3 regions of the Kurthia sp. 11kri321 genome follow, and region 1 is predicted to be linked to each of the others. Evidence: riboswitches for the same ligand, from Rfam matches in the RefSeq annotation. Region 1 holds a riboswitch; each other region holds the start of a gene.
The links. A riboswitch is a leader RNA that binds a small molecule or an ion and turns the genes downstream of it on or off. The one in region 1 is predicted to bind thiamine pyrophosphate.

Region 1 (8,053 bases):
GCACGTGTAACTGTTAATTTTTCAGATGAAGCAATTGATCGCGCATTATTTGATTATGCGCCTGAAGAAGAATTTGAAAAATATCCACGCTGGATTGCAGAACAACGCGATGAATTAATCGAGCGTAAAGGTGCATTACTGTGGATTGATGCAGCTGATCCAGACTTATTAACAGGTGTTCCTGTGAATAAATTATCAACACATCAAAAAGCAGCAGGTAAGGCACTTGAAAACTATCGTGATGCTGTAATGAACGACAAAATTGCATGGTCAATTATCGCCATTCCTTCAAAAGCTTGGGCGAAAAAAGTATTCCCTCACTTACCAGAAGAAGAGCAAGTCCCAGCACTTTGGGAGGCCATCTTCAAAACAGTTCGAATTGGTGAAGGTGATGCAGTACTAAATTGGGAAGAACATCTGATTAAATTACATGCACGTGCAGATTTATTAAATGCCAAACGCTATACAAAATTACACTATACAGCACCAGGAACAGATTTATGGATTGAATTACCTGAAAAACATATTTGGCAAACTGGTTCAAGTCGTACACCAGAAAAAACAGAATTTGTAGCGAATATGCCAACAGAAGAAGTCTATACATTACCTTCTAAGTATGGTGTGAATGGCTATGTATCGAATACAAAACCACTTGTATATCAAGGAAATATTATTGATAAATTTACACTAGCATTTGAAGATGGTGTCATTGTCAAAGCAGAAGCAGAGATTGGACAAGACTTATTACAAGAGATGATTTCTTCAGATGAAGGTTCAAAATATCTTGGTGAAGTAGCACTTGTACCGCATGAATCACCTATTTCTGCATCGAATATTTTATATTACAATACATTATTCGATGAGAATGCTTCAAATCATTTAGCTGTCGGTGCAGCATATCCAACATGCTATGAAGGTGGAAGCGAATTATCTGAGGCTGAACTAGACGCACATGGTATTAACTCATCGATTACACACGAAGATTTCATGATTGGTAGCGGCGAGATGGATATTGATGGTATTTTGGCAGATGGTACAGTTGAACCAATCTTCCGTAAAGGAAATTGGGCATTTTAAATAAATAGAAACAATAGCTTAGGTTATAGGTGTAAAAACACCATTTGATATGAGTATAAGAAAAACTGGAATCGTGTTGTGGCGCGGTTCCAGTTTTTCGTTGCGCACTCTAAAAAGAAAAGTGAAATGTTTTATCTATTTCGTAGACATCTAGTTGACGTATAAAAAGGGTAAAATAAGTATACGTGAATAAATGAGGAGCGAATGAACATGAAAGTATTAATTGTTGAAGATGAACAAGCCATTAGCCAAGTGTTAAAGGTTTATTTACGTAAAGCAGGTTTTGAAACAGAACAAGTCTTTACAGGTAGTGAAGCTTTTTTTATATTTGAACGTTTTCAACCAGACCTTGTATTACTTGATGTGATGTTACCAGGTAAAGATGGTTGGACAATTTTAAAAGAAATTCGTGAGCAGTCACAAACACCTGTGATTATGTTGACTGCACTTGGTGACACACATTTTAAATTAGATGGTTTAAATGGTGGCGCAGATGACTACATTGCCAAGCCTTTTGAAGCAGAGGAAGTGGTAGCGCGGATTAAAGCCGTGTTAAGACGCGTGAATCAACCACAACATGCAGTGAAGCAGTTTGGAGCTTTACAAATTGATTCAACAGCGCATCAAGTTCACCTGCACGGAGAAGAAGTGACACTCACGCCACGTGACTTATCCGTACTATTATTTTTAGCAGAACATCCAAATCAAACATTCACACGTGATCAATTATTAGAGCATGTGTGGGGCTGGAACTACGATGGAAGTGACAGAGCAGTTGACTTATCTATTAAAAGACTGCGTAAAGCGTTACAAGCGTGGGCAGCTGATGAGGGTGAAATCCGTACACTGCGAGGATTGGGGTATCAACTACGTGTTCAAAAATCGTAAACGCATCTCACTACAAACGTATTGGATGACGCGCTATTTACTCGTATTACTCATTGGTTTAGCAATTGTGGCACTTATTTCAGCCATATGGATTCGTCATACAAACGTATCGTATCGCATGGATACAATGGAAGTACTAGCAGAACAAATAACAAACCAATTAACAGATGTAGAGAATCCAACAAATGATGTGCCGAATCGTTTTATTGGCGATCCTGAGAAGTTCCCAAGACAAGATATAAAACCAAAAGTCTATATAACAAATACAGACGGGGATGTACTAAATGAACGTGCTATGGGACCAAAAATTACCAAAATTCCAAAAGAGGTACTAACTTCTTCAGATGAAAAACAGACACTAAAAGACTTAGATGGTATATCGCAAACCTACTATATGGTGAAGAAAAAAGTAGAAATAGATGAGAAGCATGTAGGCTGGGTTGTTGTTATGGAAGATGAAAAAATGATGACGCGCTCGAATCAAGCATATGGACAACTAGCACTAATGATTGGAGCACTTGCACTCATTGGACTTGGAGCTATCTATTATTTAACTTCTCGATTAGTTCGTCCAATTCGGGAGGTAGCTGTAGCAGCCAAGCAAATTCAAGAAGGGAATTATGCTATCTCTCTGCCAGATCATCCAAAGGAACGAGAAGTATATGAACTTGTCACATCATTTACTGAGATGGCGAATCGTCTTGAACAACTTGAAGCGATGCGTACAGAGCTTTTAGCAGGTGTAACGCATGAATTAAAAACGCCTGTAACAGCAATTGACGGCTTACTTCAAGCATTAAAAGACGGTGTTGTGACTGGAGAGGAAGCACGTGAATTTGTACAGATGGCAATGGTCGAAACGAAGAAAATGAAAACGATGGTAGGTGACTTACTTGCTTTTAACTCGTTTGCAGTCAATGCCATCCCACTTAAATTTGAAACAAAAGAAATCAATTCGTATGTAGAAAATACAATGAAACAATGGCAAACTACACAAGAGTTTGAAGAAGTTCAGATTACATTAGATGAACATGTAGAACCAATTCACCTCTCAATTGATCCTATACGTTTCCAACAGATTTGTACGAATTTATGGACGAATGCAGCACAAGCAATGCATGAACAAGGTCAGATTCATATTCGTCTACAAGCAGATAAAGAAAAAGTGCGTATTTTTGTTCAAGACGAGGGAAGTGGTATTCCAAAAGAAGAACAACCATTTATTTTTGACCGCTTTTATCGAGGGGAAAATAAAAAATATGCAATTCGTGGATTAGGGTTGGGATTACCACTTAGTAAAATGATGGCTCAGTCGATGCAAGGTGACTTACGTTTAGTGCATAGCGATGAACAAGGTACGTGTTTTGTGATTGAACTGAAAAGAAATGAAGCATGACGTCTCGTTGACACATTCCTTCTTTATAGTGAAGATAGTTCAAAAATAAGGAGTGTCAAATAGATGAAAAAGAGAATGATCTGGGCAATCGCTATCATCTTTGTTTTAGTTGTTGGAAGTGGTGTATATTATGCAACAGCCAAAACAGGATATGTCGCAAAAGTAGGCGATACGAAAATTACACAACAGCAACTGAATAATGTTTTAAATAAACAATATGGTAGTGCAGCGCTTGAAACATTAATTCAAGATCAAGTAATTACACTTGAAGCAGAAAAACAAAAAGTAACAGCAAGTGATGCAGAAGTAGATGCACAATATAAAAAAGTCGAAACACAATATGGCGGAGCAGATGCACTTGAATCAGCACTTGAATCAAATAACATGTCTAAATCTGATTTTAAAGCGAATTTAAAAACGTATGTACTCGCATCTAAAATGATTGAGAAGGATTTAGATACATCTGACGAAACATTAAAAGCTTATCTAAAAGAAAATCAATCTACATTCGATACAGCAGCGCAAGTGAAGGCAAGTCACATTCTTGTAGAGAAAAAAGCAACTGCGACAAAAATCAAAAAAGAGTTAGATGCAGGTGGTGACTTTGCAAAATTGGCGAAGAAATATTCAACTGATACTGCCACGAAAAGTAAAGGTGGCGACTTAGGCTACTTTACGAAATCAGAAATGGTGGAAGAATTTGCGACACAAGCTTTCAGCATGAAAAAAGGTGATATTAGTGACCCAATCAAAACAGATTATGGTTACCATATTATCAAAGTAACAGGTACAGTCGATGCAAAAACAGCGAAGTATGAAGAGGTCAAAGACAAAGTAAAAGAAGCGTATATTGAAGCGCAAATTAGCGCACAATATTCAAGTTGGTTAACAGAGAAAATGGCAGACTACGACATTACAAATACACTCAGTAAATAACAAAAGAAGCAGTATGAGAATTATCTCAGCTGCTTCTTTTTCTTACATAGTTGTACTTTTTTGGTTTAATACTTGAATGCCGCGAACGATATTCCAAATGACAATCGCCAATGAGAATAAAGCCATGAAAATGATGAAAATAATGACACCTATACCAAGTGCAGCACCTGTTGAATCACTCATTTCAGCTGATGCAAAGATACCCATTGTTGCTAAAATAATAAAGAAAATAACTGCAGGAACATAAAGTAACAAGTGAGAAATAAGTGCATGTGTTGCGTGTTTTTTTACATCACGATCTTTTACAACGAGCATAACAATCAGCGGTAAAATAAAGCCTGCAAAGAAAATACTGAAGTAACAAAGTGATGATAAAATACGATTATTCTGTTCCATGATAACCCTCCCTTTTGTTCATAATAACTTATATACGTATAAAAATGGAAATCGTTTCATGCTATTGCTATATTTCGTTAAATTCAGTAGAATGAGAGTGTTCAAAAATAATGATGTAAACCACAAGGGGTGCATACGTGCTGAGAGAGAGTTTCGACTCCAACCCTTCGAACCTGTAAGTTAACACTTGCGTAGGAATGTGGATAGAAACCGACATATAACGATGTCAGGCTCTGTCCTGATGTCGTTTTTTTTATCTAGATTACCACAGGAATTGTGTAAGACATCAAATCAATGGAGGTTCATAAAGATGAACAAACAAAGATTATTAATGATGATTGAGGTGGCCATTTTTGCGGCGATTGGTTTTATTTTAGACAAACTATCGTTTTCGATTTGGGCACAGGGTGGTTCCATTAGTTTAGTTATGGTACCAATCGTATTGATGGCGATGCGTTGGGGAACATTACCAGGGCTTGCGACAGGTCTTATTGTAGGGGTACTACAAGTTTTAACAGGTGCAAGTATTTTAACCCCATTACAAGGATTTTTAGATTACTTCTTTGCGTTCACAATTGTCGGGATTGCTGGAGTTTTCCGTCCGATGGTTATTCGTGCTTCAAAACAGAAAAAAGATGGCGCAATGCTTGGCTGGATTTTAGTGGGTACAGCAATTGGTGGAATCCTACGACTGATTTCACATACAGTAGCAGGCGCAGTATTCTTCGCAAGTTATGCGGGCGACCAAAACCCATGGATTTATTCTGTTGTTTATAATAGCTCGTATATGATTCCAGCTATTATTTTAACAGCTGTCGTGATTTATCTATTGTTTAGAGCAGCACCTAAGTTATTCGTTCAAAAGACGTATTAAGAATAAAAACGTAGCGACTAAGAAATCGTTACGTTTTTTATTATATATATATCCACCTAAATAAAAACTTTTACTGAATGTATGAAAGAATGCATAGACTTTTTATATGTATCTACAAAAATTATGATATAGTTAAGAGTAGAATTTTATATAGAAGGGACCGTTATACATGATTGCAACAACTCAACAAGAAATCGATGCGTTATTAAAAGCGGGTCGTGCCATGGCAGAAATTCGCGAGGCAATGAAAGCTGCGACAAAACCAGGCGTTACAACAAAAGAGCTAGATGAATTAGCTGGTAAACTATTTGAAGAAAAAGGTGCAGTATCTGGACCAAAAGCAGAATATGACTTCCCAGGTTTCACATGTATTAGTGTAAACGAGGTCGTAGCACATGGTATTCCAAACGATACACCTCTAAAAGAAGGCGATATGATTAATATTGATGTATCGGGTCATGTGGATGGTTTTTATGCAGATACAGGTATTTCATTTATCGTAGGTGATGCTGAAAAGCCAGAATTACAAAAATTATGTGATGTAGCACAGTCAGCTTTTGATCGTGCTATGACAAAGGTTAAACCAGGTTCTAAATTGAATCAAATTGGTAAAGCTGTAGAACGTGAAGCGCATGATAATGGTTTAAAAGTAATTATGAACCTAACAGGTCATGGTGTAGGACACTCATTACATGAAGAACCACAATATGTATTGAACTATTATGATGCATGGGACGCTACTTTAATGAAAGAAGGTATGGTTTTCGCAGTAGAACCATTCATCTCACAAGCAGCTGAAAATATTATTGAAGGTACAGATGGTTGGGCGTTTTTAACACCAGATAAATCATTTGTAGCACAACTAGAACATACAGTAATCGTGACAAAAAATGGCCCGATTTTAACAACAAAAATTGATTAATAAAAAGAGGAGAACGATTTTTTCGTTCTCCTCTTTTCTATAGTGTAAAACATGTTAATAGATTGTTCTTGGCTTTTTACGCATAAATAGAATACCAGCAAGTAATACACCACTTAAAAATAATGCAGCTGTTGTTACTAATAATTCCTCAAAGTTATTTTGTACAGCAATTCCTAAATAGAACCAGATGAATAGAATCGGGAAGTAAGGATCGTAATGATGAAAGCGGATGTGAAGTGCAATGGCTACAAAGACAGTCAATAAGATGACGGCCCATAGCGGTTGACTTAATCCAAAACCATCCCAACGTGCTGCAACAAGTAAGATTGCTAAATTGAACATAATAAGTAATACGAGCCATGCTAAATAAAGTGATATAGGTAGGCGTGTGGTCATCGTATTCTTTTCAGGTAGTAATAAATACATACCTGCAAGTGCAAGTGTACTGAATACGAGTATCATACATGCGATGATGAACTGACTATTTTGCCAGTAATAAATCCAAACGATTGAAAGGACCATACTAATTGTAAATAAAAAACTTTGTACATGTGTAATCGCAAATTGTTTCTTTGCAAACATTTGCCATTGTTTGTAAATCCAATATAATATAGAGAGATAGATGAGTGCCACTACATAAAAGACATAGTCGGATGGATAAGCTAGAATGGTATAGCTATTTGCAACATCCACTGTCGTTTGACCATTGAATGGAAGAATGGCAGCAGATACGCTGACAATCATCATTGCTAAAAAACTGATTGTCATTAACAATAGTCTGCCCAAAAGATCTCCTCCTCATCAAGATTTTTCGTATTTAAAAATACTAACTATCATTATACACGTCTTTCATAGTGCAATCATTTTCAATTTGGTGAACGTTTCATAAAAAAAGGGTATATATAATCAGATTCAGGAAAAGGAGTGTTTACATGACTCAATCTTTAGAAGAATTAAATATGGATAAGAAGTTTAATAGTAAGAAGTCGTATAAAAAAGAATTAAAAAAATTACAGCTAAAAATGTTAACGTTACAACAGACGTTGCATCGTAATAATATCGGTTTAATTATTGCCTTTGAAGGAATGGACGCAGCTGGAAAGGGTGGCGCGATTAAGCGCTTGATTGAACGATTAGATCCGCGTGGTTATGTTGTACATCCAATTTCTGCTCCAAAGCCACACGAATTACGTCACAACTACTTACAACGTTTCTGGCGTAAGCTACCGTTTAGAGGAAGTATCGGTATTTTTGACCGTAGTTGGTATGGTCGTGTATTAGTAGAGCGAATTGAAGGTTTTGCAACGGATGCTGAATGGACGCGTGCTTACCATGAGATTAATGAGTTTGAGCGTGTACTGACAGATGACCACTATATTATTTTGAAGTTCTGGCTACAAATCACAGATGAAGAACAATTGAATCGTTTTAATGCACGTGAGAATGATCCATATAAATCTTGGAAGCTAACAGATGAGGATTGGCGCAATCGTAAAAAATGGCCTCAGTATGTTCAAGCAGCAAATGATATGTTTGCTAAAACAGATCATCCGAATGCACCATG
Region 2 (8,053 bases), 1.2 Mb from region 1:
AGCGAAATTGAACTTATACGAAAAATTAGAAGTGGCACATCAATTAAAAAAATTACAAGTAGATATTATCGAAGCAGGGTTCCCCGCTTCATCAGAAGGTGACTTCAATGCAGTAAAGCAAATCGCACAAAAAGTTGGAAATACAGATGATATTATGATCACAGCTTTAGCGCGTGCAGTGAAAGCGGATATTGATTCAGTTTACAATGCTGTAAAATACGCAGAAAATCCAATGATTCACATGGTACTTGGTACATCGGATATTCACGTAGAGAAAAAATTCTCAAAATCAAAAGATCAAATTCTACAAATTGGTGTAGATGCAGTAAAATACGCAAAAACACTTTTACCACAAGTACAATATTCAACAGAAGATGCATCGCGTTCTGATTTTGAATATCTATGGAAAACAATTGAAGCTGTTATGAAAGCTGGCGCAACGATGATTAATGTACCAGATACTGTTGGTTATGCAGTACCAGAAGAATTCGGTGAAATGATTGGTAAATTAAATGATCGTATGAAAAACTTAGATGATTCTGTATTACTAAGTGTTCACTGTCATAACGACTTAGGTATGGCGACAGCGAATACACTTGCGGCAATTAAAAATGGTGCGGATAAAGTAGAGTGTACAATTAATGGAATCGGTGAGCGTGCGGGTAACGCAGCACTTGAAGAAGTCGTGATGGCACTATCAACACGTTCAAATTATTTCAATGCACATACCCGAGTCAACAAGAAAGAGATTATGAACACATCGCGCATCGTTTCGAGCTTAATGGGACTTGATGTACAAGTAAATAAAGCAATCACAGGCGACAATGCCTTTGCGCATTCATCTGGTATTCACCAAGATGGTCTATTAAAATCACGTGATGCTTATGAAATCGTGAGCCCAACAGAGGTTGGTTTAGACGATATGGAATTAGTATTAACAGCTCGTTCTGGTCGTCATGCGGTGAAAAATGCACTTGAAAACTTAGCGTTAGGCAACTTAACACCAGATCAATTTGAAGAGGTTTTTGCGGATTTCTTAAAGTTGGCTGATACGAAAAAAGAAGTGTATAACCATGACCTATTCATTTTAGTAGAAAATTATTTCAAACGTACAAATGAAGATGCAAAAGTTGCGCTTCATAGTGATGCTTTCTACCACTTAGAAGACATTCAAGTGATTTCGAATCAAATCTTCCCGTCTGCAAGTGTGAAGGTACGTCGCGGTGAGGAAGTACTGAAAGCAGCGACAGTTGGCTCAGGTTCAATTGATGCATTGTATTCAGCGCTACAAGAAGTAACAGCATTCGAAGTAAAGCTACTTGAATACAAAATTTCAAGTGTGACACGCGGTAAAGAAGCTATCGGTAAAGTGAAGTTACAAGTTGAATATGAAGGCGAAACATATATTGCAAAAGCTTCTGATACAGATGTCATTAAAGCGAGTGCACTTGCTTATATTAATGCGATTAATACGATTGTTGTCGATCAGTTCATCTCGATTCCAGAACCTGTTTAAAAAATCGCTTGACTTTCCAATTGTTGTCATAGATGATAGGTGTGTACTAACAATTAAATACACAAACAATCACTACTAGGGGTGCCATATAGAATTGGCTGAGAGAGCAGTAGCTTAACCCTCTAACTTGATACAGTTCGCACTGTCGTAAGGAAGAAGTGACATTTTTAGCATATTATTTGCAGGTCATTCTCCGTCTTTTACGATTTTCGTAATGCGGTGAGTGGCCTTTTTGTTTCCTTCGTGTTTGTGAAAAGGGAGAGAAAAAAGATGAAGTTTTCAGAGCAATTAATTGAGGAAATTCGACCGATTTGGCGTGCAAATCACGCACATCCATTCGTACAAGGAATTGGTCACGGAACATTAGAACCAGAGAAATTTCGTCACTACATGATTCAAGATTATTTATATTTAATTCAATATGCAAAAGTGTTTGCGATTGGGATTCAAAAAGCACGCGATTTAGATGTTATGACACGCTTGTCAGCTTCAGTCCATCATACGCTATCAATTGAGATGGCACTGCATCGTAAATATGCAGAGCGTTTTGGGATTTCAGAGCAAGAGATGCGTGAAGCAAAAGAAGCGCCGACAACGATAGCTTATACTCGTTATATGTTATCAGAAGCGCAGAATGGCTCACTTGCGCATGTGATCGCAGCTATCTTACCATGTGCTTGGAGCTATTTAGAGATTGGACGTGAACTCGCACAAATTCCTGGAGCTGTCGATCATCCACTTTACGGTGACTGGGTGCGTATGTATAGTGAACCGGCATTTGAACATAGCGCACAAAATATGATTGATTTGATGGATGAGTTAGCAGCTGATTTAACAGGTGATGAACTGGCACATGTTAAAGAAATTTTCTTACAAACAACTCGCTTTGAATATTTGTTCTGGGAGATGGGGAACACAATTTCTCACTGGCCTCAGGAACTTCAAGCTGACAAAATCAGTTCTATATAATAGAATGAACACCCACTGAAATTTATTCGGTGGGTGTTTTTTTATGAATAAGTAGTAATTTTATAAGAAAAAGGGAATAACTAACGGATGTAAAGGAGGGGCGTAAATGAAAAAATGGTTTGTATCACTTTTATCATTCTGTATACTTTTTATGACGTACGCTCCGATGAGTTTTGCTACCACAATGACAACACATGATTTTCGTCATTCAAATTACGATACTTTTTATGAAAATTTAAATGGAAACTGGAACTTTATACGTGGTGAATTGTTTGATCCACAAGATATGAAAGAAGAAATTAAGCTTGGAAACAGCGATATTGTCAAAGTACCTTATATGCTAAATCAGCGTTTAAATATTGACTCTGATCGTGCGACTTATAGTACAACGATTAAAGTTCCTGAATCTTTTGTTGGCCGCTATTTAAAATTTTATATACCTTTTCAATATAGTAGCTATAATTTATATGTAAATAATGTACTTATCAAAGAGAATGGAAGCCTCCTAAAAAGTAATAAGACAGCTGTACAACAAATGAAACCACAAATACCTAGTTTTCGCGTAGATCAAACGACGTTGCAAATTACGTTTCAAATGATTAGTTTTGAGAATGTAAGTGGTGGTTTGAGGAAAAGTATATCTATCGGTAATGAACAAATTATCGTGAAAAAGCAACAGCAACATGAGTTTTGGCAAGTCTTTTTAATTGGCTGTATTACATTAACTGCATGTATTTCATTACTTTTTTATGCATTTAGAAGAAAGCAAAAGGAATTTTTAGCTTATGGCATGTTTTGTGCAGCAACAAGTCTATGGGGTTTTTTCACGGACTATTATTTATATACAGCCTTTTTAAACCAACTAGATTGGAGCGTGGCTCTACGTCTAACATTTATTATGCCTCAAATTGTTATGTTGTTCTATGTAGGCTATGTATATAAAATGTTTAGCGAAGCGGTCCCGAAAAAATTCATTACTTTTTATAACTATATAATGATTGTAATTATTTTCTTTACGGCATTTTCTTCTACGGTCATGTATCAAAAATTATTTAATATTATTTTGATTTTTATGTATGTTTTTTATATCTTTTTACTTGTAAGTGTTATTAGAAAAATAAATTGGCATGATTTGACACAAGTGATTACACTTGTGGGGATACTATTAGTATTTGTAGGGGCCATACATGACATGATTCGCGTTTCGGCAGCTGGAAATTCAATTCATCTTACTTTTATCATGCTAGGCATTTTTATTAGTATCCAGTGTATACTATTTTGTCGGAAATTTGCTCTACAATGGTTACAAGTTGAACAACTGAATAAAGAATTGATTTCCCTCAATGAATCTTTGGATGAAAAAATTCGCATCCGAACGAAACAATTGGAAGAAAGTAATGAAAAATTACGTGAACTAGCTTTATTAGATAGTCTTACAGGAGTTTTTAATCGTCATTATTTAAGTAGTAGTTTAGAAAAGTTATATAAACACTATAAAGACACGAAAGTACCTTTTGCTATTTTAATTTTAGATGTCGATGAGTTTAAAAAATATAATGACTATTATGGTCATATTTTAGGTGACCAACTATTAAAAAACCTTGTAAAAATTTTAACAGATGCGTTACCTGCTCGTGCGGAATTAACGCGTTATGGTGGAGAAGAGTTTGTTGTGTTGTTAGATGCTACGACTTATAGCGAAGCTTTCGATATTGCAGAGTATATGAGAAATGCAGTTGAAAAAGCAGAGCTAGAACATTTAGGGCGTGAATGTAAAGTTGTAACAATTAGTGTAGGAGGAGTTGCGTTGACAGAAGCGCAATTTACTAATACAACTGAATTTGTAAAAATAGCAGACCAACAATTATATGAAGCAAAAAATGCAGGGCGCAACTGTGTTCGAGTAAAAAATTTACATTAGCAAACACAACTTATAGTGTGAGAATTCATGCTGTAAGTTGTGTCTTTTTTAATTGACAGTATTTTTAATCCATGTTATCTTTAATTCAAGATATTTTAATTCGAGATAAAAGGAGTGGATAAAATGTCAAAAGAATTATCGCTAAAAGCATTGACGGTTCTACTTCGAGCGTCTCAGACAGTTGAAGAAGTATTGCGAAAGGACATGCAACGCTATCAGCTGAATTTAACAGAATTTGCGGTATTAGAATTGCTTTATCATAAAGGAGATCAACCGATTCAACGCATTGGTGAGAAGATTTTAATTACGAGTGGCAGTATCACATATGTTGTTGATAAATTACAACAAAAAGGCTATGTCGAGCGCGTAGCCTGTCCAACCGATCGACGCGTCACGTTTGCAGCACTTACAGAAGAAGGATGCTCATTTATTGAACGTATTTTTCCACAACATGAAGCATTAGTTGAAAAGCTATTTAATGTTGTAGATGAACATGAAAAACAGCAACTCATTACAGCTTTAAAAACAGTAGGATTACACGCCAAAAATATGTAATTAACGGAGGAAATAATCATGAATCAACAATTAAAAGGTATCCATCACGTCACAGCTATTACAAGTAGCGCAGAAAAAAACTACGAATTTTTTACGAATGTATTAGGTATGCGTTTAGTGAAAAAAACAGTCAATCAAGATGATATTCAAACATACCATACATTCTTTACGGATGATCGAGGTTCAGCTGGAACAGATATGACATTCTTTGACTTCCCAGGAATTCCAAAAGGAACACATGGTACAAACGAGATTTCACGTACAGGTTTCCGTGTACCAGATGATGCAGCACTTGAATATTGGGCAAAACGCTTTACACGTTTAGGTGTAAAACACGACGGTATTCAAACACAATTTGGTGTAAAAGTATTACCATTTACTGATTTTGATGATCAACGATACCAACTTGTATCAGATGAACATAATGAAGGGATTAAAAGTGGTACACCATGGCAAAACGGTCCAATCCCACTTGAATATGCGATTACTGGTTTAGGACCAATCGAAATTACCATTGCTGATTTTAAATATTTTAAAATGATGCTAGAACAAGCACTATTATTTAAAGAAGTCGCACAAGAAGGAGACTTCCATCTATTTGAAGTAGGAACAGGCGGAAATGGTGCGCGTGTTATTGTGAAACACGATGAAACATCACCAAATGGTCGACAAGGTTTTGGAACTGTTCACCATGCGGCGTTCCGAGTAGAGGACCGTGAAGTGTTAGACTACTGGACAAAACGAATGGAAGAAATCGGATTTAATACATCGGGTTATGTGAATCGTCACTTCTTTGAATCACTTTATGCACGTGTAGCACAAGGCATTCTATTTGAGTTCGCAACGGACGGTCCAGGATTTATGGGAGATGAACCTTATGAAACATTGGGTGAAAAATTATCACTTCCACCATTCTTAGAACCAAAACGTGATTATATCGAAAGTGTTGTTCGTCATTTTGATACAGTGCGCTCAACAAAAACATTTGAAAAAGAATACGAATAATGAACAAGCGAGAATCATCTTTATAGGTGATTCTCTTTTTTTATATTAAATTTCTTCTGAAAGGGTAAAGGTATAGCAGTTATAACCAAATAGCGTTTTAATCCTGAATCCAATCGGGTAAAAGGTTATAGATTAGAGTATTAAAAAAGAGATGGAGGGGGGATTCGATGATTTATACTGTTACATTTGCACCGTCAATTGACTACATTCCATATGTAGATGATTTTCAAGCGAATACGTTAAACCGTGCAAAAGAAGTAAGTTATTACCCTGGTGGTAAAGGCATTAATATTTCACGTGTACTCAAACGAATGGAAGTAGACGCTACAGCACTTGGTTTTGTCGGTGGATTTACAGGTGATTATATTCAACAGTTTTTACAAAGAGAACAAGTACCTTCTGCATTCATTCAAGTAGATAGTGTAACGCGGATTAATGTCAAAATTAAATCACAGCAAGAGACGGAACTGAATGGCCCAGCACCCACACTGCAAAGTCAAGAAATAGAGCAACTACTACATTTTCTACAATTACACGCAAAAGAAGATGATTGGATTGTAGTCTCAGGAAGTATTCCAGAAACGGTGACGGATGAGTTCTTTGAACAACTTCAAAAAAGTTGTGCATTAACCGGTGCAAAGTGGGTACTCGATACGTCAGGACCACGCTTAAAACAACTTTTACAATATCAACCGTACTTTATTAAACCGAATCAGCACGAGTTAGGTGAATTAGTAGGAGATACAATCGACACATTGGAACAAGCTGTAGCACATGCAAAAAAATTAACAGAACAAGATGTATCACTTGTAATTGTATCGCTTGGTGGTGAAGGTGCAGTATGTGTGAGTAGTGACACACAATTTCTGGCAAAAGCTCCTAAAGGACAAGTTGTCAATACAGTAGGAGCTGGCGATTCACTTGTGGCAGGTATGGTTGCTCAATTAGCACAACAGCAAAGTTTACAAGATGCATTCCGTTACGGCGTTGCTTCAGGTAGTGCTACAGCTTTTAAAGAAGATTTATGCCATAAAGAAGAAGTAGAAAAACTCGTTCCACAAGTCGAAATTCAAACAATTTAAGAGGTGAAACGCATGAAAATTACAGAATTGATGCCTCTCGATACGATACAATTATCGCTGTCAGGTGGCACAAAAGGAGAGGTACTTGCAGAATTAGCAGATGTACTCGATCATGCAGGAAGGCTAAATAATCGAGATGACTTTTTAGCCGCAATTTTAAAGCGTGAAGAAGAAAGTACAACTGGTGTTGGTGATGGTATTGCGATTCCACATGCGAAAACAGCCGCTGTAAAAACTCCGACAATTGCTTTTGGGCGTAGTGAAAAAGGTGTGGATTATGCTTCGTTAGATGGTAAAAATGCGGACTTATTCTTTATGATTGCAGCGACAGACGGTGCAGGACAATTTCATTTAGAAGCATTATCTCGCTTAGCAGGGTTTTTAATGGATTCTAACTTTACAACTCGTCTACGTGAAGCGAAAACGAAGGAAGAAGTTTTATCGATTATTGAAGAAAAAGAAACAAATGAAGAAAAGCCCAAGCAAGCGACTACTACTTCAAGTGAACAACAAACAACAGGGAAGAAGGTTAAAATTCTTGCTGTAACAGCTTGTCCAACAGGTATTGCGCATACCTATATGGCAGCTGAAAAATTAGAAAATGTCGCAAAAGAAAAAGGAATCGACATTAAAGTTGAAACAAACGGTTCAAGTGGTGCACAAAATGTACTTACAAAAGCTGAAATTGAAGAAGCAGATGCGATTATTGTAGCAGCGGATACAAAAGTCGAGATGGCTCGTTTTGATGGTAAAAAAGTAATTCAAGTACCTGTTTCAAAAGCGATTTATGAAACAGATCAATTATTAGAGCGTGCAGTAGAAGGAAATGCTTCTATCTTCCATTCTGACTCAGGAAAATCAACAGATGAACAAGACGGCGATGAGAAAAAAGGAATTGGATCTCAAATTTATAAACACTTAATGAATGGTGTATCGAACATGTTGCCATTCGTTGTCGGTGGTGGTATTTTAATTGCTTTATCTTTCTTCTGGGGTGTTAATTCT
Region 3 (8,053 bases), 1.1 Mb from region 1:
ACGCTTCGCTGTTTGGAGAATATCTGCTGCTAAAGGAATCGCATCTTTTTTACAACTTGTATGAAAAATCGGTGATAACATACATTGATCCGCCTCACTCTTATGTAATTCTTCAATAGAATGAACTGATTCGATAATTGAAAATTCTGAAAAGCGCACGCGAATTACGGGAATAGGTAGACTTCTGTAACCAACTTGAACGGTTTGAATTTGATGTGCATGGGCAACATCTAACCGATCATGGACGATCATTTTATGAAGAGGAAAACCAGCTTGTAGACACTGATCTATAAGCTGATATAACTCCTTTGCTGTGCGTTCATATTCACGAAAATGTAGTGCGTCTATTTCGGTTTCTGCATGCATAACACGTTTTACAAACTGTTCATTCGTCTGCTTGCCATCTGAAAGAACATGAATCTTCATCTACTTCACCAGTTCTTTATATAGCTCGTCTGTTGGCACCATTTTATCGGCAATTTTTTGTTGAACGAGCCACTCATTTTGCTTTTCCCAGCTGGCTGGATTATCCGATAAGAACGGCTCTTCCTTCGTCTCCATCTTATCTGTTACAATCTTCAAGCTTTTTTCCTCGATACTTTTCGTCAGTGGGAATTGGTCTTTCTCTTGATGATCTAATAGAATAGCAAGCGATTCATCTGGATTCTTCTTCGTATAATCAAACCCTTGTTTCGCTGCTTCTAAAAATGCTTTTAATGTTGCTTCGTCTTTCGCAATCGTACGGTCACTTGCTACGAAGACAATTTCATGACTCTTTGGTACACCGAATTCCGATGGGTCCATTGTTGAAATCGGATAGCCCTTTTCCTCCATGACAGGTAGCTCATGGTTAATTAGACCACCTGCTAAAACATCCACTTTTTTCGTAATGAGTGCGGATACTAATTCAAAGCCTACGTCGACTAACTTCACTTGATTCGGGTCGCCCCCATCTTCTTTTACCATCGCTTTAATTGTCGCTTCACTTAATGGTGTACCGCCATAACCAACTGTTTTTCCTTCTAAATCGCGTGGTCGTTGAATATTCGATTCTTTTAGTGACATCAATTGACTAAGTGGTGATTGGACAATCGTACCAATCGACTGAATTGGAACTCCTTCATTCGCACGTGCCATAATGACATCTTGCTGATAGTAAATACCAATGGTTGATTTTCCAGCAGCTGTTAAAGTCAGTGGGTCTGTTGGATTCGATGGATATTGTAGTTTGACATCAAGTCCTTTTTCTTTAAAATAACCTTTTTCCATCGCTACATAGAGAAAGCTATGAATCGCATTCGGATACCAATCGAGCATAACTGTCACTTCTTTTAATTCTTTACCATCTTTTGCTTTACTTGAACAACCTGCTAATACGACAACTAACAAACTACATAGTACAAAAAATTTCATCAAACGCATTAATCTTTCCTCCAAACGATATATTTTTTTTCAATGATTCGAATGATGAAGACAGCAATGATCGCCATCGTAGATAATAGAACGATAGGCGCAAATACACCTGCTCCGTCTAACTGTGTCATCATTCGTTTACTGAAGTAACCGAGACCTGCCTGTGCTCCGAGCCACTCCCCAACAGCTGCGCCGATAATACTGAGCGGTACAGCGATTTTAAAAGCAGAGAATAGCTGTGGTAGCGCTGACGGAAGTTGTAGCTTCCAAAAAATTTGCCATTTTGTCGCCCCGTACGTTCGCATGAGTTCTTCTAGTTCACGCTTTGTACTACGCAGTCCATCAAACATACTCATCGCAATCGGGAAAAACGCAATGAGGACAGTCACAAGCACTTTACTCCAAATCGTGTAACCGAACCATAAAACAAAAATGGGCGCGAGTGCTGTAATGGGAATCGTCTGTGACGCGACGAGTAGCGGATAGAATGCGCGCTCCGACCAATGACTGAGGTGCATCATAATCGCGAGGCCAATGCCTAAAATAATTGAAATTAGTAAACCAATCCAAAGTACTTGTAGTGTTGCAGGTAAATGGACGGTAAATAGAGCTTCTCTAAAATCCCACATCTTTTGTAAGATGGCTGTTGGAGACGGTAAGATGTACATCTCATTTAGCCAGCGCGCAAATACTTCCCAAATGAGTAGCAGTCCCACACTCACGTAAATCGCAGGTGCATTTTTTCTCATAATTGCTGACGTCCTTGTTGCAACATGTAAATCAGTTGTTGCTTCACGTCTTGCACCTCCTTACTTGCTAAATCTGAACGCTGTCTTTTATGTTCCATTGGGACAATCGTTTCGTGTAGCGTATGAATTGGTGTCTGCTGTACAGTTAGAATACGATCTGATAAATAGAGCGCTTCATCCACATCATGCGTAATAAATAAAATGGTTTTACGCCATTTCTTCGCTTGTATGTATAACCAATCTTGTAACTCCATCTTCGTCAGTGCATCAAGTGCACTAAATGGTTCATCGAGTAACAGTACATCTTGTGAAGCATTCAATGCACGAATGAAGGCAACACGTTGGCGCATGCCACCCGATAAGTCTTTTGGTTTTTTATGCATGTAAGCTCCTAGACCAAATTCCTCGAGTAACGCCTTACTCTGTTCTTCTGCTCTCTTTTTCGGTATTCGCTGACATTCTAATGGCAACAATGTATTTTGTAATACCGTTCGCCAAGGAAGCAGTAAATCTTGCTGTGGCATATAGCCTACCGGTTGTTTCGCTACGGTCACTTGTCCCGATTGTGCCTGAGATAGACCTGTAATGAGACGAAAAATCGTACTTTTTCCGCAACCACTTGGACCAATTAACGAAACGAATTCACCTTCTTGAATGGAAAAATGAACATGGTCTAAAATGGGTTGTTCTTCGTAACGAAAACAGACATCTTGTAAAGCTAAACTCTCCAATGATCTTCCTCCTCTATAAAAAAAGCCATCTCGACAAAGAATCGAAATGGCTGCAAATGACAGAATCATCGCATGCCACTTCCCTACGCTAGTCCGAACTAGATCAGGTAATAAGGGTTAAGGTGTCGAAACCTCTCTCAGCACGTAAAAACGGCACCCCTAGTGGTGAAGCATTATGAAATTAGAAAAAGCCCCTGTCTCCATACACGTATCGAAACAGGGACCTGAAATTGTTTTTTCGGTCGAAACGGCTTCCCTACGCTAGTATGAACTAGATCAGGTTGAAAGAATCCAGAGCTTACGGCTCCATCTCAGCTGGCAACACCAGCACTCCTAGCACACTATGATTTTGTTAAGGTGAGTATAGCACTCCCTAGTAATTTATGCAATAGTTGGTTTTATTTTCATCACCAAAGTGGTTTATCCTCTTTGTCGACACGAATAAAGAGCGGTGAAAATAATATAAAGTAAAGAACATACACGATGATGACACCAATAATATACGCTATGTGAATTCCATATAGATTCGCTCCGATTGACAATGCGCCTAACACAAGACTTAGCAGGAAGCCTTGTAGATCAATGCGCCTTTTATTTAAATAAATCGGTTGTGCACAATGTCCACATGCTTGATATTTCTTCATACCCCACTGAAGTTTCCACGTCGTCCGATAGTCGAGCACTTCGTCGCAATGTGGACACGTTACTTCTTCACGATTTTTCATGACAAACCATAAAATAAAGCTTAAAACAATAAAGGCAATTCCTACGTATAGAGCGTTTTGATTACGGTACAGTATAAAAATAAATATTGTAAAGGCATATGTGTAACTCAGTATATCCTTCGTTCCTTCTAATAACTTCATCGCATTTGGACGGCTCATTCGAATATGGTTTTTATTGAATGAACCGATAATTGATGCAAATGTAAAGATTAATAAACCATAAAAAATATTTCTGGTTTTCCAAATGACGTACCATGCAAAAAGCATAGTCGTAACGAATGCTATTTTCCCGAAAATATTTTTCACTTTATTTTGATATTCATAGGGTTCTTTCTTCTCTTTTTCAATGAATAATGTTGAAAATAAAGTGGGTATACATAAAATAAATGCGATGAGTGCTATCTCCATAACACTTGGTTTTAATTTGAAAAAGAGTTCCGTTTCCTCTACACTGTCAGCCCATTTATAAATCTTATCTGTATCAAGTTCTTTTACATAATACTGTGTATCTTCGTCATTCGAAAATAGTAAAAAGGTTTCGACTTCGTTGTTCTCTTTCGTTACTTCGACAACATAGTATAAAGAAGGTGGTTCTATTTCTTTTTTTATAACAGGACTCGCATTTAATTTTTTTTGAAATGCTTCAAATTTAGAAGAAGATAGTTCTCGCTCGCTTGAAAACCATTGATTCGTTAATGTTGTTCCGTCTTCTTCATAACGCGCTTCTGTATCAATTCGAATCGACTGAATCCCATCTTCTGCTTGTCCAACGCGTGTCGTTTGTTGTTGGAAAATCATAAGAAGAATGCCAGCGAATACGACCATCATACAAGCAGTTAATAGGAGGGGTTTATAGATGACTTTTCTTCTCTCTTTTTTTCCTTTTTGAATCATTCGCTCTTTTGCCTGTTCTGACATTTTATATTGATTCATCTCTCGTTGAAATGATTGTTTAAAATTCTTCATCAAAATAAACCTCCTTTAACGATTGTTTGAGTTGTTGTTTCGCACGCTGGTGACGCGTTTTTACAGTGTTCAGTGGAATCGATAAAATCTCACTAATTTCTGCAAGCGTATATTCCTCAAAATAATGAAATAAAATAATGGCACGATACTTTTCATCCAGTTGTAAAACAGCATCTACTACTTCTCCATTTCTTTCTTTTCTTCCATAAAGATTCGCTGGGTTAATCGTCGAATCGCCTATGTCGACTTCCTTCTCTTTTGTAAAAAAGAAGCGCCACTTCCCTTTCTTCTTTCGTAAATAATCTTGACTTTTATGTACGGTTATTTTGGCTAAATACGTTCTTAAAGAGGCACGTTGTTCAAAAGCATGTTCATTTCGATAATGTGCGAGTAGAACATCTTGTACAATTTCTTCTGCTGCCCCGTGGTCTTTTACATAAATAAAAGCGACACGATAACAATAATCTGCATATGCCTCAATCAGTTCTTCCATCGTCATATTTTCACCCCTTCACCTCTATCGTCGCATACTTTTTATAAAAGGTTTCATTTTTTTGAAAATATTAAAAAAAAATAAAAAAGCTATCTATTGAATGATTGGGAATCCCCAACATCCATAGATAGCTTATCTTAATTTATACAGTTTGTGCTTTACGTTGTTCGAATTTTGAAATGTACTCTTCGTATTGGAACGTCAACGAAATTTCATCCCAACCGTTGATTAACATTTTTTTATAGTAAGGATCGATGTCAAAACGATAAACATCTTCGCCAGCTGTTACGGTTTGCTCCTCTAAATTTACAACGGCTTGTAAATCTTCTGCCTCTGCTTTTGCTAAAATCGCCTCTACTTGTTCAACAGGTAACTCAATCGGCAAAATTCCATTTTTGAAGCAGTTATTATGGAAAATATCTGCAAAACTTGGTGCGATAACAACGCGGAAACCGTAGTCTAAAATCGCCCATGGTGCGTGTTCACGCGATGAACCACACCCGAAGTTATCATGTGCTACTAAAATAGATGAACCATCATATTTTGGCTGATTTAATACGAAGTCTTGGATTGGCTGATCATTTGCATCAAAACGCCAATGATAGAATACATATTGACCAAAACCTGTACGTTCAATACGTTTTAAAAACTCTTTTGAAATAATCTGGTCTGTATCGACATTTTTACGATTTAATGGTGTCACAATACTTTTTACGATATTAATTGGTTCCATACAATTCCCCTCCTATACAGGTACGTTCATTACTTTTCGTACATCAACAAAATGGCCTGCGATTGCGGCTGCGGCTGCCATTGGCGGACTTACAAGGTGTGTACGTGATCCTGCACCTTGACGACCTTCAAAGTTACGATTCGATGTAGAAGCACAACGCTCACCTGCAGGTACAACATCTTCATTCATTGCTAAACACATCGAACAACCTGATTCACGCCATTCAAATCCTGCATCTAAGAAGATTTTGTCTAAACCTTCTGCTTCTGCTAATTGCTTCACAGAATAAGAACCTGGTACGACAATAGCACGTACACCGTCTGCTACTTTTTTACCTTGAATGACTTCTGCAGCGGCACGTAAATCATGTAGACGAGAGTTTGTACAAGAACCGATGAATACATGTTGAATTGCGATGTCTTCGATTGGTGTTCCTTGCTCTAAATCCATATATGTTAGTGCTTTTTCAAGCGCTTGACGGTCTGATTCATCTGCTAAATCTTTTGCAAATGGAACTGTTTTTGAAATCCCGGTACCCATTGAAGGATTTGTTCCCCATGTAACGAATGGTTCAATTTCAGAACCATCAATAACGACTGTACGATCATACGTTGCATCTGCGTCTGTTGCAAGTGCTAACCATTCTTTCGCAGCTTGTTCAAATGCTTCGCCTTGTGGTGCATATTTACGTCCGCGTAAATATTCAACCGTTGTTTCGTCTGGACTAATTAAACCTGCTTTTGCACCTGCTTCAATCGACATATTACAAATCGTCATACGTTCTTCCATTGATAATTGATGAATCGCATCACCTGTGAATTCTGCAATGTACCCTGTACCAACATCAATGCCGAATTTTGCAATAATCGCTAAAATGACGTCTTTTGCTGTTACGCCAAAACCAAGCTCGCCTGTTACACGAATTTCTAATGTTTTTGGCTTTGCTTGCCAAAGTGTTTGTGTGGACATGACGTGTTCTACTTCTGATGTACCAATTCCGAATGCAATCGCACCGAATGCACCATGTGTTGATGTATGTGAATCACCACAAACGATTGTTTTACCTGGTTGTGTTAAACCAAGTTGTGGTCCAATAACGTGGACAATCCCTTGATCTGGATGCCCCATGTCAGCCAATTCAACACCGAATTCTTTACAGTTATCCGCAAGTGTTGTAATTTGCTTTTTTGCAATTGGGTCATTGATTGTTGGTAAATTCTTCGTTGGTACGTTGTGATCCATTGTCGCAAATGTTAAATCAGGACGACGTAATACACGATTATTTAAACGAAGTCCTTCAAATGCTTGTGGTGACGTCACTTCATGTACTAAATGTAAATCAATATATAATAAATCTGGTTTTCCTTCTTCTTGATAGACAATATGTTGATCCCATACTTTTTCAATAATATTTTTCCCCATATTCTTCACCTCATCATCATTAAATAAATGTTTGTTCTTTTACATAAGCTGGTTCGATTTCATGTAATACTTTTTCTGTCCAGTCATTTGTAGAGAGTGCTTCTACACCTTTTGGCGCCATATCACCTGTAAAGAATCCTTTTTCGTAAACAGCTGCCACTGCGTCTTCAATTGCTTTTGCTTCTTCTAATAAACCAAATGAATATTGTAACATCATCGCTGCCGAAAGAATTGTTGCTGCTGGGTTTGCAATCCCTTTACCAGCAATTTCAGGTGCTGAACCATGTACGGGCTCGTATAAACCGAAGTTATCTGCACGCATACTTGCAGAAGGTAATACACCTAATGAACCTGTAATAACTGATGCTTCGTCACTTAGGATGTCACCAAACATATTCTCTGTCACAATGACATCATATTCTGCAGGTGCTGTAATTAGCTTCATTGCTGTTGAATCAACTAAACTATGCTCTACCTCTACATCTGGATATTGTGATTTTTTCTCATCTACGATATCACGCCATAAACGTGATGTATCAAGTACATTGGCTTTATCAACCGATGTTAGTTTTTTACGACGTAAGCGTGCTAGTGTGAAGGCATTATCGACGATTCGTTCGATTTCTTCTCTTGTATAAGTTAATGAATCAAGTGCTTCGTTCTCTGTACGATGACGTTCTCCAAAATATAAACCGCCTGTTAATTCTCGAACGATTAGAAGATCAACATCTTTCACAATATCTTCTTTTAAAGGAGATGATTTGAGCATCGACGGAATCGCTTGCACAGGTCGTAAATTAGAAAATAAGTCGAAGTGTTTA

Region 2: linked by a shared signal. The riboswitch ahead of tenA (thiaminase II) and the one ahead of thiT (energy-coupled thiamine transporter ThiT) in region 1 are both predicted to bind thiamine pyrophosphate.
Region 3: linked by a shared signal. The riboswitch ahead of ASO14_RS07800 (ABC transporter ATP-binding protein) and the one ahead of thiT (energy-coupled thiamine transporter ThiT) in region 1 are both predicted to bind thiamine pyrophosphate.

What each region holds. Positions count from the first base shown of each region.
Region 1 is NZ_CP013217.1:422,199-430,251, forward strand. Features, by position in the region: gene ASO14_RS02180 (aminopeptidase) at 1-1,077, shown strand, start outside; gene ASO14_RS02185 (response regulator transcription factor) at 1,288-1,965, shown strand; gene ASO14_RS02190 (HAMP domain-containing sensor histidine kinase) at 1,949-3,361, shown strand; gene ASO14_RS02195 (foldase protein PrsA) at 3,425-4,297, shown strand; gene ASO14_RS02200 (magnetosome magnetite crystal formation protein family) at 4,340-4,693, opposite strand; TPP riboswitch at 4,809-4,908, shown strand; gene thiT (energy-coupled thiamine transporter ThiT) at 5,004-5,567, shown strand; gene map (type I methionyl aminopeptidase) at 5,737-6,489, shown strand; gene ASO14_RS02215 (TspO-related membrane protein) at 6,544-7,275, opposite strand; gene ASO14_RS02220 (polyphosphate kinase 2 family protein) at 7,422-8,053, shown strand, end outside.
Region 2 is NZ_CP013217.1:1,671,433-1,679,485, reverse strand. Features, by position in the region: gene ASO14_RS08675 (2-isopropylmalate synthase) at 1-1,516, shown strand, start outside; TPP riboswitch at 1,584-1,687, shown strand; gene tenA (thiaminase II) at 1,787-2,485, shown strand; gene ASO14_RS08665 (sensor domain-containing diguanylate cyclase) at 2,592-4,406, shown strand; gene ASO14_RS08660 (MarR family winged helix-turn-helix transcriptional regulator) at 4,530-4,961, shown strand; gene ASO14_RS08655 (ring-cleaving dioxygenase) at 4,980-5,966, shown strand; gene pfkB (1-phosphofructokinase) at 6,134-7,048, shown strand; gene ASO14_RS08645 (PTS fructose transporter subunit IIABC) at 7,061-8,053, shown strand, end outside.
Region 3 is NZ_CP013217.1:1,508,759-1,516,811, forward strand. Features, by position in the region: gene ASO14_RS07785 (thiamine phosphate synthase) at 1-426, opposite strand, end outside; gene ASO14_RS07790 (ABC transporter substrate-binding protein) at 427-1,422, opposite strand; gene ASO14_RS07795 (ABC transporter permease) at 1,422-2,162, opposite strand; gene ASO14_RS07800 (ABC transporter ATP-binding protein) at 2,159-2,935, opposite strand; TPP riboswitch at 2,957-3,064, opposite strand; TPP riboswitch at 3,130-3,238, opposite strand; gene ASO14_RS07805 (hypothetical protein) at 3,301-4,584, opposite strand; gene ASO14_RS07810 (RNA polymerase sigma factor) at 4,571-5,083, opposite strand; gene leuD (3-isopropylmalate dehydratase small subunit) at 5,220-5,810, opposite strand; gene leuC (3-isopropylmalate dehydratase large subunit) at 5,823-7,232, opposite strand; gene leuB (3-isopropylmalate dehydrogenase) at 7,252-8,053, opposite strand, start outside.